DNA from 2 places in the Streptomyces sp. NBC_00094 genome. Region 1 is predicted to be linked to the other one. Evidence: riboswitches for the same ligand, from Rfam matches in the RefSeq annotation. Region 1 holds a riboswitch; the other holds the start of a gene.

The links. A riboswitch is a leader RNA that binds a small molecule or an ion and turns the genes downstream of it on or off. The one in region 1 is predicted to bind cyclic di-AMP.
Positions count from the first base shown of each region.
Region 2: another riboswitch for cyclic di-AMP. It lies ahead of OG580_RS04525 (C40 family peptidase); the one in region 1 lies ahead of OG580_RS27215 (M23 family metallopeptidase).

Region 1 is NZ_JAPEMB010000001.1:6,114,173-6,118,749, forward strand. Features, by position in the region: gene OG580_RS27205 (pitrilysin family protein) at 1-992, shown strand, start outside; gene OG580_RS27210 (pitrilysin family protein) at 1,019-2,386, shown strand; cyclic di-AMP (ydaO/yuaA leader) riboswitch at 2,597-2,760, shown strand; gene OG580_RS27215 (M23 family metallopeptidase) at 2,773-3,555, shown strand; gene OG580_RS27220 (GntR family transcriptional regulator) at 3,740-4,423, shown strand.
Region 2 is NZ_JAPEMB010000001.1:1,083,479-1,088,055, forward strand. Features, by position in the region: gene OG580_RS04500 (urease subunit alpha) at 1-889, opposite strand, end outside; gene OG580_RS04505 (urease subunit beta) at 882-1,256, opposite strand; gene OG580_RS04510 (urease subunit gamma) at 1,270-1,572, opposite strand; gene OG580_RS04515 (hypothetical protein) at 1,624-1,944, opposite strand; partial or broken gene OG580_RS04520 (hypothetical protein) at 1,980-2,195, shown strand; cyclic di-AMP (ydaO/yuaA leader) riboswitch at 2,510-2,716, shown strand; gene OG580_RS04525 (C40 family peptidase) at 2,720-3,196, shown strand; gene OG580_RS04530 (ATP-binding protein) at 3,304-3,762, opposite strand; gene OG580_RS04535 (8-amino-7-oxononanoate synthase) at 3,934-4,577, opposite strand, start outside.

The DNA of each region.
Region 1 (4,577 bases):
CGGACCGCATGGGCTCGCTGCTCGCCGCCCTGGACGACGAGTCCATGGAGAACCAGCGGGACGTCGTCAAGAACGAGCGCCGCCAGCGCTACGACAACGTGCCGTACGGCACGGCCTTCGAGAAGCTGACCGCGCTGGCCTACCCGGAGGGCCACCCGTACCACCACACGCCGATCGGCTCCATGGCGGACCTGGACGCGGCCACGCTGGAGGACGCGCGCAACTTCTTCCGCACGTACTACGCGCCGAACAACGCGGTGCTGTCCGTCGTCGGCGACATCGACCCGGAGCAGACCCTCGCGTGGGTCGAGAAGTACTTCGGCTCGATCGCCTCCCACGACGGCAAGCTGCCCCCGCGCGACGGCTCGCTGCCCGACGTCATCGGCGAGCAGCTGCGTGAGGTCGTCGAGGAGGAGGTCCCGGCCCGCGCGCTGATGGCCGCCTACCGGCTGCCGCACGACGGCACGCGCGAGTGCGACGCCGCCGACCTGGCCCTGACGGTCCTCGGTGGCGGCGAGTCCTCCCGTCTGCACAACCGTCTGGTCCGCCGTGACCGTACGGCCGTCGCCGCCGGTTTCGGCCTGCTGCGGCTCGCGGGGGCGCCCTCGCTCGGCTGGCTGGACGTCAAGACCTCGGGCGGTGTCGAGGTCCCGCAGATCGAGGCCGCCGTCGACGAGGAGCTGGCCCGCTTCGCCGCCGAGGGTCCGACGCCCGAGGAGATGGAGCGCGCGCAGGCCCAGTTGGAGCGCGAGTGGCTCGACCGGCTCGGCACCGTCGCGGGCCGCGCCGACGAACTGTGCCGGTTCGCCGTGCTGTTCGGTGACCCGCAGCTCGCCCTCACGGCCGTCGACCGGGTCCTGGACATCACCGCCGAGGAGGTGCAGGCGGTCGCCGCGGCCAAGCTGCGCCCCGACAACCGCGCGGTGCTCGTCTACGAGCCGGTCAGCACCGAACAGAGCGACAGCGACGAGGAAGAGGGAGCGGACCAGTGACCGACGCTGCCGTGTCTTTGACCAGCATGGACTTCCACCCGCAGCCGCGGCCGGGTGTCGCCAGGCCGTGGGCCTTCCCCGCCCCGGACCGGGGGGCGCTGACCAACGGGCTGACGGTCCTGACCAGTCACCGTCCCGGCCAGCAGGTCGTCGCCGTGGAGATCTTCCTGCCGGCTCCGCTGGACGCCGAGCCGGCAGGTCTCGACGGTGTCGCCACGATCATGGCCCGCGCGCTCTTCGAGGGCACGGACCAGCGCACCGCCGAGGAGTTCGCGGCCGACCTGGAGCGCTGCGGCGCCACGCTCGACGCGCACGCGGACCACCCGGGCGTACGGGTCTCCCTGGAGGTCCCGGTCTCCCGGCTGCCCAAGGCGCTCGGGCTGGTCTCCGAGGCCCTGATCGCCCCGGCGTTCCTGGAGAGCGAGGTGGAGCGCCTGGTGCGCAACCGCCTCGACGAGATCCCGCACGAGTCGGCCAACCCGGCCCGCCGCGCTGCCAAGCAGCTCTCCAAGGAGCTCTTCCCGGCCGAGTCCCGGATGTCCCGGCCGCGCCAGGGCACGGAGGAGACGGTCGTCGCGATCGACGCCGCCGCGGTCCGCGCCTTCTACGAGGCGTACGTCCGCCCCGGCACGGCCACCGCCGTGGTCGTCGGCGATCTGACGGGCGTGGACCTGGACAAGGTCCTGGCCGAGACCCTGGGCGCCTGGACCGGCGAGCCGGCCGAGCCGCTCCCGATGCCGCCGATCACCGCCGACGACACCGGACGGGTCGTCATCGTGGACCGGCCCGGCGCCGTCCAGACGCAGTTGCTCATCGGCCGGATCGGTGCGGACCGGCACGACAGGGTCTGGGCCGCCCAGATCCTGGGCACGTACTGCCTCGGTGGCACGCTCACCTCGCGTCTCGACCGGGTCCTGCGCGAGGAGAAGGGCTACACGTACGGCGTGCGGGCCTTCGGGCAGGTGCTCCGCTCCGACGCCGAGGGGAACGGCGCGTCGATGCTCGCCATCAGCGGCTCGATCGACACGCCCAACACCGGCCCGGCACTTGACGACCTGTGGAAGGTGCTGCGGACCCTCGCCGCGGAGGGCCTCACGGACGCCGAGCGCGAGACGGCCGTGCAGAACCTGGTGGGTGTGGCTCCGCTCAAGTACGAGACGGCCGCCTCGGTCGCCGGGACGCTCGCCGACCAGGTGGAGCAGCATCTCCCGGACGACTACCAGGCCCGGTTGTACGCGCTCCTCGCCGAGACCGGCACCGTGGAGGCGACCGCGGCCGTGGTCAACGCCTTCCCGGTGGACCGGCTCGTCACCGTGCTCGTGGGCGACGCGGCGCAGATCGCGGAGCCGGTGCGCGCGCTCGGCATCGGTGAAGTCACCGTCGTGGCAGGCTGATCGGCTGATCGCACCTGCCGGACCCGGCAACGGAGGCCCCGACGTCATGATTTCGTCGGGGCCTTCCGCTATGTCCGAGTTGTGCATATGAGTGGTCGTCTGCCCTGTGGTATGTCTTACAAACGGGCGTGTCTGTTTGGTGATTGAAAGACGATCCGCATAGCGTCGGTGCGGCTGTCCGGCAGTTGCACGTGCCGCATCCGCGGCAACGGACAGTCATCGCCGAGTCCCCGTCAGGCGCGAGCCTGGGGAGCCGGGGACCCACACAGTCCCTGGGGTGAATCGGGCGCCTTCGTCTCGTACGGAGGGGCTCGTAGGAGACCTTCCTGCTCCGAACCCGTCAGCTAACCCGGTAGGCGAGAAGGAAGGAAAGGATCAGCCACTACATGGCGTTCACCCGTGCCACCGGGAAGCATCGTGGTCCGAGCCGGATGGCGCGCCGCAGCGTGGGCATCGCCGGTGTCGCGACGCTCGCCACCACCGGCGTCATCGGAACCTTCGCTTCCCCGGCGCTCGCCGCCGACACGGACAACCGCTCCGTCGAGGACACCGGCCTCACGCAGGTGATCACCGAGGACTCCCTCTCGGACCGGATCGACGCCCAGGCCGCCGCCCAGGAGCAGGAGGCCTTCGAGGCCGTCGCCAAGGCGAAGGTCCAGGCCGAGGCCCGTGCGGAGGCGAAGCGCAAGGCCGAGGCCCGCGCCAAGGAGGTCCGCGAGGAGAGGGAGCGCGCAGCCCGCGAGGCCGAGCGCCGCCGCCTCAACTCCTTCCAGCTCCCCGTGGCCGGTTCGTACGTGACCACCGGCTACAAGACCGGTGGCTCGCTCTGGTCCTCCGGCAGCCACTCCGGCATCGACTTCCACGCGTCCTACGGCAGCCGGGTCGTCTCCGTCGGCTCCGGCACCGTCGTCGAGGCCGGCTGGGGCGGCGCGTACGGCAACAACATCGTGATCCGGATGAACGACGGCACGTACACCCAGTACGGGCACCTCTCGTCCATCGGGGTCTACGTCGGCCAGACCGTCGAGCCCGGCCAGCAGATAGGCGTCTCGGGATCGAGCGGCAACTCGACCGGCCCGCACCTCCACTTCGAGGCCCGGACCGGCTCCGAGTACGGCTCGGACCTGAACCCGATCTCCTACCTCCGCTCCCGGGGCGTCAGTCTCTGACGTCACCCGCACCGCGTCGCAAAAGCCCCGGCTCGTACTGAGCCGGGGCTTTTCGTTGACCGAAACATATCCCTGGATTCCACGGGGGCATCGGAAATTCCGGCCTACTGCAATAGAGTCGCGGAACAGACGCAGAACAGGCGTCGCTCGAATTGTCTCGCGCGGATCAAGGCGGAGGTCGGACATGCGCGTTCCCGCGCAATCGGTATGCACGGCGATCCGGGACGACATCGTCTCCGGTGTCTTCGAGCGGGGAGGGCGGCTGACCGAGGAGCAGCTCGCCCGCCGCTACGGGGTCTCCCGTGTCCCGGTCCGCGAGGCCCTGCGCACCCTGGAGTCCGAGGGCTTCGTCGTCACCCGTCGCCACGCCGGCGCCCATGTCGCCGAGCCCACCGAGCAGGAGGCGGCCGATCTGCTCGACATGCGGGCGCTGCTCGAACCCCTGGGGGCCGCCCGTGCCGCGCAGCGGCGCACCGAGGCGCACCTGAAGGTGTTGCGCGGCCTGGTCAGGCTGGGTCAGGAGCGGGCCAGGCGGGGCCAGGGCGAGGACCTGCGCTCGCTCGGCGGCTGGTTCCACGAGACGCTCGCGCAGGCTTCGGGCAGCCCGGCCCTGACGGCGCTGCTCACCCAGCTACGGCACAAGATCGCCTGGATGTACGCGGTCGATCAGCCCGTCCAGCCCGTGGAGGCCTGGTCGGAGCACGGCGCCATCGTGGACGCCGTCGCGCGCGGTGACGCCGAGCGGGCCAGAGCGCTGACGGCCCTGCATGCCGAGCGCTCGTTGGCGCTGCATCGGCTCAAAAGGCCCGAGCGCGGCCGTGTGAGGGTTTCGCAACATGTCGTCAACACGGCGAGCGGTCGGAATTAACGTGCGCACCGTATACAAAGAATAGGAATTCTTTGGGGCTGTTTCGTGCTGCCCGAAAAGGAGCCCGAAAGCACTGGTTCCGGAAAAGCAAAAACCGTGGCCGCCGAAATGTCGGCAGCCACGGTTTTCGTCGTACGGTACGTCGTGACCGGGT
Region 2 (4,577 bases), 5.0 Mb from region 1:
CGGAGACGACCGTGATGATGTCGGGGGCGTGCCCGCCGCCGGCGCCCTCCGTGTGGTACGCGTGGACGGTCCGCCCCGCGATGGCGGCGAGGGTGTCGCCGACGAAGCCCGCCTCGTTCAAGGTGTCGGTGTGGAGGGCGAGTTGGGCGCCCGTCTCCTCACAGACGCCGAGGCAGGCGTCGATGACGGCGGGGGTCGCGCCCCAGTCCTCGTGGATCTTGAACCCGAGGGCGCCGCCCCGGAGCTGGGAGTACATGGCCTCCCGCGACATGGTGTTGCCCTTGCCGAGCAGACCGATGTTGACGGGAAAGGTGTCCAGGGCCTCGAACATCCGGGCCAGATGCCAGGGGCCGGGCGTGATGGTGGTCGCCTTGGTGCCCTCGGCCGGTCCGGTGCCGCCGCCCACGAGCGTGGTGACGCCGGTGGCGAGCGCCTGCTCGACGACGGTCGGGGAGATGAAGTGGACATGGGCGTCGACGGCGCCGGCGGTGACGATCTTGCCGTTGCCGACGATCACCTCGGTCTCGGGGCCGATCACGAGGTCGGGGTGGACGCCGTCCATGGTGTCGGGGTTGCCGGCCTTGCCGATGCCGGTGATCCGGCCGTCACGGATGCCGATGTCGGCCTTGACGACGCCCCAGTGGTCGAGGATCACGGCTCCGGTGATCACGGTGTCGGGGGCGCCCTCGGCGCGGGTGGTGCGGGCCTGCCCCATGGACTCGCGGACGACCTTGCCGCCGCCGAACACGGCCTCCTCGCCGGCTCGGCCGGGCCCGCCGCAGCGGTCCTCCTCGATCTCGACGAGGAGGTCGGTGTCGGCGAGCCGGATGCGGTCGCCGGTGGTGGGGCCGAACAGATCGGCGTAGACGGCGCGGTGCAGGTCAGGCACGAGGGCCTCCGTTCGGGCCGGTGACCCCGGCTTCGGCATCGGCATCGGCATCGGCTGTCTCGTCCAGCGGGCCGGCGGTCTCGCCGCGCAGCCCCGGGACGATCCGGCGGCCGGCGATCGGGACGAGTTCGACCTCGACGGGGATGCCGGGTTCGAAGCGGACGGCGGTTCCGGCGGCGATGTGGAGGCGGTGCCCGCGCGCGGCGGCGCGGTCGAACTCCAGGCCGGGGTTGACCTCGGCGAAGTGGTAGTGGGAGCCGACCTGCACGGGGCGGTCGGCGGCGTTGAGAACGGTCACGCGGGTGACGGGGCGCCCCTCGTTGAGGGTCACGGGGTCCTCCGCGTACAGGATCTCTCCGGGGATCATCGGCGCGCCCCGCTCAGACGATCGGGTCGTGGACGGTGACGAGCTTGGTGCCGTCCGGGAAGGTGGCCTCGACCTGGACGTCGTGGATCATCTCGGGGATGCCGTCCATGACCTCGTCACGGGTGAGCACCTTGCGCCCGGAGGCCATCAGCTCCGCGACGGTGCGGCCGTCCCTGGCGCCTTCCAGGATGTGGGAGGTGAGCAGGGCGACGGCCTCGGGGTGGTTGAGCCGCACACCCCGCGCCCGGCGCTTCTCGGCCACGTCGGCCGCGACATGAATGAGCAGGCGTTCCTGTTCGTGCGGGCTCAGTTGCACTCTTCCACCTCACAGTCGTCGACCGGGACGGCACCCGGACAGCTGCGGACCCTACCCAGCGTCAACGCCGTGTTGAGCTGCGGAGAAGCGGTACGCGGCCGGACATTGCACGTTAGGGCGGAAGTTTTTCCGGCTCGTTAACTCCGGCTTTGCGTTTCCATGATCATCCGATCGCCGGGAGCTGCCGGGCACTCGCCAGGAGGCGCCGGGGTCGCGGTGATGGGCGGCGATGCCGAAGCGGCGTTGTCGGCCCGCGGCGAAGTCGATCGGGCGCAGCGCGGAGACCGGGCCGACCGCCCGCTCACCGCCGTATACGACGCGGTCGACCAGGTCGGCGAGCCACGGCACGATGCGGACGCTCTCCTGCGACATGGAGACCACCCGCCTCGGCCAGGCCGCCTCGATCGAAGATCAGTCCATCCAGAGATACGCATACCTATGGGGCGTTGCGTGCGGCTCAGGCGCTGGTGGGACGGGTCGAGGCGCCCCGCGAGGCCCTGACGCTCATGCATATACGGGGCGAGAACGAGGTGCGCGCGGGCACATTGGCGTGCGCCTCAAGGGTGTTGGACGGGGAGCACCGGACGGACCGGTTCACCGCCCCCCGGAGTCGGGCGAGTTGACATTCACGCGTGTCGTGTCGAGGGCCGGTCGGCCGACACGCGTCGCAGAATCCCTCCCCCGTTCGGCGTAGTCGACGAGTCGACACAGGAAGCGGGCGAGTTGCGCAACAGGTGTACGCATTTGGCGGAATCGAACGTTCCATCGCTGGTACGCGGCTCGTAGGCCAAACCTCCAAAGATCACAAAGGCTTCTTGTCCACCCGAATGGATCAGTCGTGAGGAGCCTCACATATCGCCGTTTCAGCTCGGTTTTCACCCATGTCGTGGGTCAAGATCCGTGACGACGACAAGCCCCCGCCGCCGCGGCGGGGCGGTCCGGGCGGACGCCGAGTCCTGCCGCTGTCCCGGACGTCTGGTCGACAGGAGTGGATCGGCAGGAGTGGAGGACCCAATCAGTACGGGACGTTCGCGCTGTTTTCGCAGCGGGGCCGTTCCTTGGGGTGAAGCCGCAGCCGCGGCCGGGCATCTTCGCCTGCCCGAACCCGACAGGTCATCCTTCTCAGGCGGCTGACGAAGGGTTGCGCATGACCGCGCAGATGCATGTCCCGTCCCTGCTGTCCCGGGCCGGAGCCGTCTCGGCTCTCACCCTCGCCGCCGTCGGCGGCACGTTGTTCGCACCAGGTGCGGCACCGGAGGCCCAGGCGGCGACGGCCTACGCGAACAAGGCATTGAACGTCGCCGCCGCCAAGAAGGGATCGCCTTACCGGTACGGAGCCACCGGACCGACACGGTTCGACTGCTCCGGCCTGACGCTCTACGCGTACAAGAAGGCGGGCAAGTCGCTGCCCCGCACAGCGCAGCAGCAGTACAACAAGACCCGGCACATCTCCGCCTCCAGCCGGCAGAAGGGGGACCTGGTCTTCTTCCACTCGGGCGGACGTGTCTACCACGTCGGCATCTACGCCGGCAGCGGCAAGATCTGGCACTCGCCCAAGACGGGCTCGTGGGTGAAGCTCGACAGAATCTGGTCGTCGAAGGTCTACTACGGCCGCGTCCGGTGACGGACCCCGGGCGCTGACCCCTGGTGAGTGAAGGGTGCGGTGGCGCCGCCGCACCTCTCACGGCCGGGACAGGCCCCCAAGCGCATCACAGCCCTCCGCGACACGCTTCAGAGGAGCTGCACGCCGGCCGAGCCGGCCCGGACGACGGCGGCCGTCCACGGGATCGTGATCCAGACCGTCTTGCCGCCCTCCTCGGTCGGGGTGACCGAGAGACGGCCGCCGGCCTCCGCCGCCAGGACCCGGATGATGACCATGCCGCGGCCGTTGTCCTGCTGGACCGCCGCCGGGAGACGGCGGGGCCAGCGGGGATGGCTGTCGGTCACACCGATGTGCAGCCGTTCCTCCCGCTCCAGCCGGAGGTCGACCGTGAAGGTCGGCGACTGCCCGAAGGTGTGCTGGACGGCGTTGGTGGCCAGCTCCGAGACGATCAGCCGAATGGAGTCCGCGGTCTCCGCGGCTCCGTCGAGCCCCCAATCGCCCAGGACGTCCGCGACGTACCTCCGTGCCGTGGGAACCGAGGCGGGATCGCTCGGCAGAGTGACGGATGCTTCCAGATGGTCTGCCATGGCGACGCTGTCCCTTTCCCACCGGGGACGCCGCCCCGGTTTGCGCTTCGCGTCAGAGTGCCACCGATCGTGCCGCCCCGGGTGGCGTTCCACCACGATATGTGCGCATCTATCGCCCGAAGCGGTGAACTCTGCTGCCCGGAAACGCTCTTGGGCACCCTGGCCGACGGGTCAGACGGCGTCGGGCGCCGTCCGCAGGATCGTCTCCACCGCCCGCGCGACCTCGGCGTCCGTCAGGTCGGCGCGGGCCGTGAGACGCAGCCGCGAGATGCCGTCCGGGACGGACGGCGGCCTGAAGCAGCCGACCGCCAGGCCCTGTTCGCGGCAGTCGGCGGCCCAGCGCAGCGCCGCCTCCGGCGAGGGGGCGCGCACCGACACGACGGCCGCGTCCGGCCGGGCGGCCGTCAGTCCGGCCGCCGTGAGCAGCTCGTACAGGGTGGTGGCGACCGTGCGCGCCCGCCCGGCGAGCTCCGGTTCGGCGGCGATCAGCCGCAGGCTCGCGAGCGCGCCGCCCGCGGCGGCCGGTGCGAGACCGGTGTCGAAGATGAAGGTGCGCGCCGCGTTCACCAGGTGCTCGACGACTCGGGCGGGGCCGAGGACGGCGCCGCCCTGGCTGCCCAGGGACTTGGAGAGGGTGAGGGTCGCGACGACGTCCTCGTCGCCCGCGAGACCGGCCTCGTGCAGGGCGCCCCGGCCGCCGTCGCCGAGGACGCCGAAGCCGTGGGCGTCGTCGACGACGAGACCCGCGCCGTGGGCGCGGCAGGCCTCGGCGAGCTCCGGCAGCGGCGCCTTGTCCCCGTCGACGGAGAAGACGG